2 regions of the Achromobacter sp. EG18 genome follow, and region 2 is predicted to be linked to the other one. Evidence: riboswitches for the same ligand, from Rfam matches in the RefSeq annotation. Region 2 holds a riboswitch; the other holds the start of a gene.
What was found. Region 2 has a riboswitch for glycine ahead of gcvT (glycine cleavage system aminomethyltransferase GcvT). Riboswitches for the same ligand answer to the same signal wherever they lie in the genome.

Region 1 (4,404 bases), 1.4 Mb from region 2:
GCCGCGCATCCAGGCGCTGGCCATGAACGAGGCGGCCCGCATGGTCGAGGAAGGCGTGGCCAGCGCCGAGGACATCGACACCGCCGTGCGGCTGGGCTTCGGCCTGCGCTTCTCGGTGCTGGGCCTGCTGGAGTTCATCGACTGGGGCGGCGGCGACATCCTCTACTACGCCTCGCGCTACCTGTCCGGCGCGCTAGATACGCGCTTCGCGGCCCCGGCCATCATCGAACGCAACATGGAACAGGGGCGCAACGGCCTGCGCGAAGGGCAAGGCTTCTACGACTATGGCGGCATGGACGTCGAAGCGTACAAGCTGCGGCGGCTGGGCGAGTTGTGCGCGCGGCTGGAGATCATGGGGCTGCTGCCGAGGTTCGACGGCGCCAGGGCGGCCGGCCAGGCGCGCCCTGCGGCCCGATCCTGAAGGCCGCTGCGCGCCGGCCGGCGGCATTCACGGCGCCAGCGCCTCGAGCACCCGCAACGCCAACCGCACCCGCGCCTGGTTGGGATAGTTGCGGTTGGCCAGGATCACGATGCCGAGCTTGCGCGACGGCACGAATGCCACGTAGGCGCCAAAGCCATTGGTGGCGCCGGTCTTGTTGACCCACACCGACTGCCGCGGCGCCAGCGGCGGTTGCAGGGCCTTGACCGGCAGGGTCTCGAACGCGACCTGGGCGGAGTTGCCGCGCACCAGGTCGTCCACCGCCACCGGGTAGCGATACTGTTCCCAGATCAGGTCCTGCGTCATCGCGCCCAACTGGTAATAGCCGGTGTGGGTCTCGGCGATGGCACGCTGCAGCGTGGCGTCAACTGGCACGGCGCCCAGATTGATCTCGATGAAACGCAGCATGTCGCGGGCGCTGGACTTCACGCCGTAGGCCTCGTCGGCCAGCACGCCCGGGTTCACGCGCACCGGCGCGTCCTGCTTGTCGTAGCCCTGGGCGTAGTCGGGCATCTTGCGCGGCGGCACCTCCAGCCAGGTGTCGCGCAGGCCCAGCTTGGGAAACAACTGCTGCTCCATCGCCGCCACGTAGGACTCGCCCAGCGCGCGTGCCGCCACCACGCCCAGCATGCCGATGCTGGGGTTGGCATAGGTGCGCTTCGTGCCGGGCGCATACTGCGGGGTCCAGGCCTTGAGGTAGTCCATCAGTTGCGCCGTGTTCTGGACCGCGTCCGGCACCTGCAAGGGAAAGCCGCCGGCGGTGTGCGTGGCCAGGTTCACCAGCGTCAGCTTGGCGAATTCGCTGCCTTGCAGCTCGGGCACCCACTTGGCCGGACTGTCGGCCAGCGACAGGCGGCCCGTGGCCTGCGCGTAGGCGGCCAGCGTGACGGTGAAGGTCTTGCTGATCGAACCCAGTTCGAACAGGGTGTCGCTGGAAACGGCGCGGCGCGGCTGGCGCGAGGCGTCGCCATAGTTGAAGAAGCGCTGCTCGCCATTGTGGCTGACGCCGATGGCCATGCCGTCGATGCCGTATTGGCGCATGACCTCGGCCACCGCGGCGTCGACGGCGGCGGTGGCGCGATCGGCCTTGGCGGGCGTGGATGCCGGTGTCGCGGACGCCTGGGCGGGGGATGCCGGCGTGGATGTCGGCGAAGATGCGGGCGTGGATGCGGAGGCCGATGCCGTGGCTGCCTTGGCGGCGGGCGCTTGCGCAACGGCCGGGCTGGCCGAGGCGGTGCCGGCCAGGGCCAGCGCCAACGTCGCGGATAGCAGGGAAATACGGAACATTGCCGGAGCGCGCATGCGGGATCGTCCTTTCGTTTTCTGACCGGCGCGTGCCGCGCGGGTTGGCGCCCAGTGTAGAGCCTATCCGCCTCCTTCCTGGTATTAACCCTGAGTCCCGCTCGCGGCAGATTTTGGCTATTCTCACTGCGTCGATTCAAAACCCCGCAGAAGAGTCCCGTCCCCCGTGACGGGCGCCGACGGAGCAACCGCCCCGGAAACTCTCAGGCAACAGGACTGCGCGGTCTAGACAATCTGGAGAGAGGCGCCTGGCGCCCACCGAAGGGGAACCCGCGCCCTCGCGCCCGGGTGAAGCTCTCAGGTACAGAGACAGATGGGGTGCCGCGATCATCGGATCGTGGCCACGCCATCTGGAGCCATCATGCCCCGCATCGCCATCATCGGCGCCGGTATCACCGGCGTCACGTCCGCCTACGCCTTGAGCAAACTGGGCTACGACGTCACCGTCTACGACCGTCAGCGCTATCCCGCCATGGAGACGTCCTACGCCAACGGCGGCCAGTTGTCCGCCAGCAATGCCGAAGTCTGGAACAGCGCCGCCACCATCCTGAAAGGCCTGCGCTGCCTCGGCCGCCACGACGCGCCGCTGCTGCTCAATCCGCGTCCGAGCTGGCACAAGTATTCATGGCTGGCCCAGTTCATGGGGCAGATCCGCAACTATCGCCAGAACACCATCGCCACCACGCGCATGGCGATCGAGGCGCGCCAGCACCTGTACGCCATGGCCGAGGAGGAAGGCATCGATTTCGACCTGGAGCGCCGCGGCATCCTGCACATCTACCACGATGCCGCCAGCTTCGAGACCGCGCGCCGCGCCAACGCGCTGCTGCGCGAAGGCGGGCTGGAGCGGCACGCCGTCACGCCGGAGGAAATCCGCGGCATCGAGCCGACGCTGCAAACGCCCTGCCACGGCGGCTTCTATACGCCGTCCGACGCCACCGGCGACATCCACAAGTTCACCAGCGGCCTGGCGCGGGCCTGCGCGCGCCGCGGCGTGCGCTTCGAACAGGATGCCGACATCCGCGCCATCAGCCGCGACGGCCTGCCCTACGTGCTGGACCTGGCGCGCGAGGACGGCACGCGGCACGAACAGCACGAGACCGACGCCATCGTGGTCTGCGCCGGCGCCGCCAGCCGCCAGTTCGCGCGGCAATTGGGCGACAGGCTGAACATCTATCCGGTCAAGGGCTATTCGATCAGCGTGCACCTGGACGACGCCGCCAGCCAGGCCGCCGCGCCCAGCGTGAGCCTGCTGGACGAGGCCGCCAAGATCGTCACCAGCCGCCTGGGCGACCGTTTCCGCGTGGCCGGCACGGCCGAGTTCAACGGCTTCAACCTGGACATCCGCGCCGAACGCATCCAGCCGCTGGTGGACTGGACCCGCCGCCACTTTCCCGGCGTGCGCACGGCGCGCGTGGTGCCCTGGTGCGGGTTGCGGCCGATGATGCCCGACATGATGCCGCGCGTCGGCCCCGGCAAGCGGCCCGGCGTGTTCTACAACACCGGCCATGGGCACCTGGGCTGGACGCTGTCGGCGGCCACGGCGCAGATGCTGGCGGCGAGTGTGCGGGAGGGGGTCGGACTGTCGTAAAGCCATTGCGGCAGAGCACAGGCCGGGAGCGGGCCGGACGCGGACCGGCCCTCAATACCCCAGCAGCCGCGGCACCGAGGAGGCCAGCAATGTCAGTCCCGAGCAGGTCAGCAACCCCAGCACCAGGCGGCGGAACGTGACTTCCGATATGCCGATGTACAGGCGCGTGCCCAGCAGCGTGGGGATCAGCATGGCCGGCGCCACCACGGCGAACATGGGCGCCATGTCGCGCGTGACGATGCCCGTGGCCAGGTAGGTGGCCATGGTCACGGCCAGCATCGACAGGTTGAAATTCTGGATCACGGCGCGCTGCGTGTCCTTGCCGAAACCGCGCAGCGTGCACCAGAGGGTCGGCACGCTGCCGGCGAAGCCGCCGATGCCGCCCATCACGCCGCCCACCAGTCCGACCGCGCCGTCCCCCCAGCGATTGCCGCCGATGCGCGGCAAGCGCTGCGCCATCAGCATGACCGGACACCACAGCGCCAGCAGCGCGCCCAGCACGGCCTTGAACCAGTCCATGTCCAGGTGCGGCAGGATCAGGACGCCCAGCGGAATACCGGCCAGGCCACCGAGCAGGAAGGGCCACAGCAACGGCCAGTTGAAGCCGCGCCGCACCGAGAATACCGCCAGCAGCTGGCCGGTGAGCGCGCCGAACACGGCCAGCGCCGCCGCCAGCCGCGGATCCAGCACCCAGGCCCAGAACGACATGGCCACCATGCCGAAGGCAAAGCCCGACAGGCCCTGCACGAATCCCGCCACGGCCGCCCCGACGGCGACTATCCACACCGCATCCATTGCCCTGCGTCTCCTTGTTGTCGTGTCCGGCGTCGGAAGGATCGATCCGTCCGGCTCTCGTGACGGCAGATTCTAGGCGCGTGTCGCGGCGGCCTTATTTGAAGTGTTGATGAGGCAATAGGTTTTCGGTGATGGCGGCGCGGTTCACAGGAAGATCGTGCCGCGCAGGTACAACGCGGCCTGGCCGCTGATGATGACGCGGCCGTTGTCGCGCAGCTCGCAGCGCAGCTGGCCCTTGCGCGCCCCGCCCTGCTCGGCGGTGAGCCGGGTCTTGCCC
Region 2 (4,404 bases):
GCCACGCCAACCACAGCCTGTTCTGGTCGGTCATGTCGCCACGGGGCGGGGGCGAGCCCGACGGCGCGCTGGCCCGCGCCATCGACACCGAACTGGGTGGCCACGCCGCCTTCCGAGAAGCCTTCACCAAGGCCGCGCTGACGCGCTTCGGCAGCGGCTGGGCCTGGCTCAGCGTGACGCCCGCCGGCAAGCTGGCGGTGGAAAGCAGTGCCAACCAGGACAGCCCGCTGATGCAGGGCAACACGCCGATCCTGGGCCTGGACGTGTGGGAACACGCCTACTATCTCAAGTACCAGAACCGCCGCCCGGAATACATCGGCGCCTTCTACAATGTGATCGATTGGCCCGAGGTGGCGCGCCGCTACGCCGCCGCCGTGGGCTGAGCCGGCATTGCGCGGGGGCAGCGGTCCATGAATACCTTCAGCCGTCATCGCATTCGGCCCGCGGCCACCAGCGTCAGTGTCTGGACGCTGGCGGTGCTGGTCGCCTGCCTGGGCCTGCACCAGATGTGGGCCTATTTCAACGACCACGCGCCGCACGTGGCCGACGCCCTGCTGGGCGGCATGGTCGCCGCGGGCGCCACCGCGGCGGGCACGTTGCCGATCCTGTTCGCGCGCACCATCCCGCAGAAGATGCAGGACAGCATGTTCGGCTTCGGCGCCGGCGTGATGCTGGCCGCCAGCGCCTTCTCGCTGGTGGCGCCGGGCATCGCGGCGGCCGAGGCGCAGGGCGCGGGGCCGTGGGGCGCCGGCCTGACGGTGGGCGCCGCCATCCTGCTGGGGGCGGCGGCGCTGTTGCTGATGGACCGGTTGCTGCCTCACGAGCATTTCATCAAGGGCCGCGAAGGTATCGAGGCCCACCGGCTGCGCCGTACCTGGCTGTTCGTCTTCGCCATCACCCTGCACAACCTGCCCGAAGGCCTGGCCATCGGCGTCGGCTACGCCGGCAACGACCCGGTGCGCGGCACGGCGCTGGCCACCGGCATCGCCATCCAGGACATCCCCGAGGGCCTGGTGGTGGCCGTGGCGTTGATCGCCGCGGGCTACAAGCGCGCGTTCGCGGTGGCGCTGGGCATGCTGTCGGGCCTGGTCGAGCCGGTGGGCGCGGTGCTGGGCGCGGCCGTGGTGGGCTGGTCGGCGGCGCTGCTGCCGTGGGGCCTGGGCTTTGCCGCCGGCGCCATGCTGTTCGTGATCAGCCACGAAATCATTCCTGAATCGCACCGCAAGGGGCACGAGGTCTACGCCACCTGCGGGCTGATGCTGGGCTTCGTGCTGATGATGCTGCTGGACACCGCGCTGGGCTGAAGCGGCGCCCGGGCGGCGATCGCGGATCAACAACGGAACCGCGTTTCGCGGTATGCTTTCGGCGCTGTCACGCATGTTGCGGGAGAGAGCGGCCGTTCGCGGCTGCCGCCGAAGGCGCAATTCGCCCGGAATCGCTCAGGTATCCCATACCGCGCATGCTTGCCCTGTCCCGGTTTTCACCGCGCGGACTCGGCAAAGCAGCACTCTGGAGAGACCTGGCGCCGCTGCCCAATCAGGGACATAGCGAGCAGCCCAGGCGCCGAAGGTGCAAACCCGCCACGCGGGGCAACTCTCAGGCAAAAGGACAGAGGGGCGGAAGATTCAGCCGTTGCGCGGGCGTTTTCCGTCTGTCCGCCAGCGGCATTCCGTAACCCTGGCACCGCTGCCGCTCCGGAGTACCCGCGCATGTCCGCACCCCTCAAACGCACCCCGCTGGCCGAAGAACATATCGCCTCCGGCGCCCGCATGGTCGATTTCGGCGGCTGGGATATGCCCCTGGCCTACGGCTCGCAACTGGAAGAGCACCACGCGGTGCGCCAGGACGCCGGCATGTTCGACGTCTCGCACATGCTCAACGCCGACGTCACGGGCCCCGACGCCTACGCCTTCCTGCAGCGCCTGGTGGCCAACGACGTCGCCAAGCTGACCGTACCGGGCAAGGCGCTCTACACCTGCATGCTGAACCCGCAGGGCGGCGTCATCGACGACCTGATCGTGTACTTCTTCGCGCTCGACGAATGGCGCGTGGTGGTCAACGCCGGCACCGCCGACAAGGACATGGCCTGGATGCAGCGCGTCAAGCAGGCCGGCAAGTTCGACGTCACCATCACGCCGCGCCGCGACTTGGCCATGATCGCCGTGCAGGGCCCCAACGCCCGCGCCAAGGTCTGGGCCGCGCGCCCGGCCTGGCAGGCCGCCAGCGAGCCGCTGACCCCGTTCGTGGCCGCGCGCGTCGGTGACGACACGCTGGTGGCGCGCACCGGTTACACCGGCGAAGACGGCTTCGAAATCGTGCTGCCCGCGGCCGAGGCGGTGCAACTGTGGCGCGACCTGGCGGCCCAGGGCGTGCGCCCGGCGGGCCTGGGCGCGCGCGACACGCTGCGCCTGGAAGCCGGCATGAACCTGTATGGCCAGGACATGGACGAACTGACCCAGCCCGGCGAAGCCGCGCTGACCTGGACGGTGTCCCTGAAGAACCCCGAGCGCCGCTTCATCGGCCGCGATGCGCTGGAGCAGTTCGCCACGCCCGCCGCCTTCGTCGGCCTGAAGCTGCAGGAACGCGGGGTGATGCGCGCCCACATGGCGGTGCGCACCGCGCAGGGCGTGGGCGAGCTCACCAGCGGCACCATGTCGCCGACGCTGGGCGTGTCGATCGGCTTTGCCCGCCTGCCGCAAGGCGTGGCCGCGGGCGACACGGTCGAGGTCGACATCCGCGGCAAGTGGGTGCCCGCCCTGGTCTGCAAGCTGCCGTTTGTCCGTAACGGCAAAGCCGTCGAACACTCGTAAACTCGAAGCTTCGCGCCGGTGGCCGGCCCTGCGGGGCGTGGCCGCCGGCGCGAGGCGCGCAACACCATTTCCTTATCCGAATCCCCCAGGAGTTCCCATGAGTCTGCCCATCGATCGCAAGTACACCGAGTCCCATGAATGGGTCAAAGCCGAAGGCGACGTGTTCGTCGTCGGCATCACCGATACCGCCCAGGACCAGCTGGGTGACCTGGTCTTCGTCGGCGACGTCAAGGTCGGCGCCAAGCTGAACGCGGGCGAGACCGCCGGCGTGGTCGAGTCGGTCAAGGCCGCCTCCGACATCTACGCGCCCGTGGCCGGCGAAATCGTCGCGTTCAACGACGAGCTGGAAAGCAACCCCAACCTGATCAACGAATCGGCCTTCACCGCCTGGATCTTCAAGATCAAGCCGGTCAACGCCGCCGATGCCGACAAGCTGCTGGACGCCGCCGGCTACGAAGCCATCGCCAACGGCTAAGCCCGTCAGGGCGGGCGCGGCGCTGGCGCCGCCGCCCGTCCATGCATCACCGTCCGTCCCTCCCGACGACACCGCCATCCCGAGATCCCCCCATGTCGCGCGCCCTAGACACCCACACCGACTTCATCCCCCGCCACATCGGCCCCTCCGACGCCGACCAGGCCGCCATGCTCGCCGCCATCGGCAGCCCCAGCTTGGACGCCCTGATCGAAGAAGTCGTGCCGCCCAAGATCCGCAGCCAGGCGCCGCTGGCGCTGCCGCCGTCGCGCAGCGAAGCCGACGTGCTGGCCGAACTGAAGCAGATCGCCGGCCGCAACAAGGTCTTTCGCAACTACATCGGCCAGGGGTACTACGGCACGCAGACGCCCAACGTGGTGTTGCGCAACATTCTCGAGAATCCCGCCTGGTACACGGCCTACACGCCGTACCAGCCCGAGATCTCGCAGGGTCGCCTGGAGGCCCTGCTGAACTACCAGACCATGGTCGCCGACCTGACCGGGCTGGACATCTCCAACGCCTCGCTGCTCGATGAAAGCACCGCCGCCGCCGAAGCCATGACGCTGGCGCGCCGCAGCGCCAAGTCGCAAAGCCCGGTGTTCTTCATCTCGCGCCACGTGCATCCGCAGACCATCGAAGTCGTGCGCACGCGCGCCGAGGGCCTGGACATCGAGATCGCCGTCGGCGACGAGACCGAAGGCCTGCCGGAATGCTTTGGTGTGCTGCTGCAGTACCCGCACAGCACCGGCTCGGTGGCCGACTACCGCAAGCTGGCCGAGACCGCCCACGCGCAAGGCGCGGTGGTGGCCGTGGCCACCGACCTGCTGGCGCTGGCGCTGCTGGCCGCGCCGGGCGAGTGGGGCGCGGACATCGCCATCGGTTCGGCCCAGCGCTTCGGCGTGCCGTTCGGTTTCGGCGGCCCGCACGCCGGCTTCATGGCCTGCAAGGACGCCTTCAAGCGCAACATGGCCGGCCGCCTGGTCGGCGTGTCCAAGGACGCCCAAGGCAACCCGGCGATGCGCCTGGCGCTGCAGACGCGCGAACAGCACATCCGCCGCGAGAAGGCCACCTCGAACATTTGCACCGCGCAGGTGCTGCTGGCCGTGATGGCCGGCATGTACG

Region 1: linked by a shared signal. The riboswitch ahead of AC6CR5_RS10390 (D-amino acid dehydrogenase) and the one ahead of gcvT (glycine cleavage system aminomethyltransferase GcvT) in region 2 are both predicted to bind glycine.

Annotation. Positions count from the first base shown of each region.
Region 1 is NZ_CM186213.1:2,281,842-2,286,245, forward strand. Features, by position in the region: gene AC6CR5_RS10380 (3-hydroxybutyryl-CoA dehydrogenase) at 1-421, shown strand, start outside; gene blaELC (ELC family class C beta-lactamase) at 449-1,741, opposite strand; glycine riboswitch at 1,879-1,970, shown strand; glycine riboswitch at 1,972-2,058, shown strand; gene AC6CR5_RS10390 (D-amino acid dehydrogenase) at 2,103-3,332, shown strand; gene AC6CR5_RS10395 (sulfite exporter TauE/SafE family protein) at 3,384-4,127, opposite strand; gene AC6CR5_RS10400 (PhzF family phenazine biosynthesis protein) at 4,272-4,404, opposite strand, start outside.
Region 2 is NZ_CM186213.1:3,680,500-3,684,903, reverse strand. Features, by position in the region: gene AC6CR5_RS16840 (superoxide dismutase) at 1-383, shown strand, start outside; gene AC6CR5_RS16835 (ZIP family metal transporter) at 411-1,304, shown strand; glycine riboswitch at 1,374-1,466, shown strand; glycine riboswitch at 1,500-1,622, shown strand; gene gcvT (glycine cleavage system aminomethyltransferase GcvT) at 1,710-2,810, shown strand; gene gcvH (glycine cleavage system protein GcvH) at 2,908-3,285, shown strand; gene gcvP (aminomethyl-transferring glycine dehydrogenase) at 3,378-4,404, shown strand, end outside.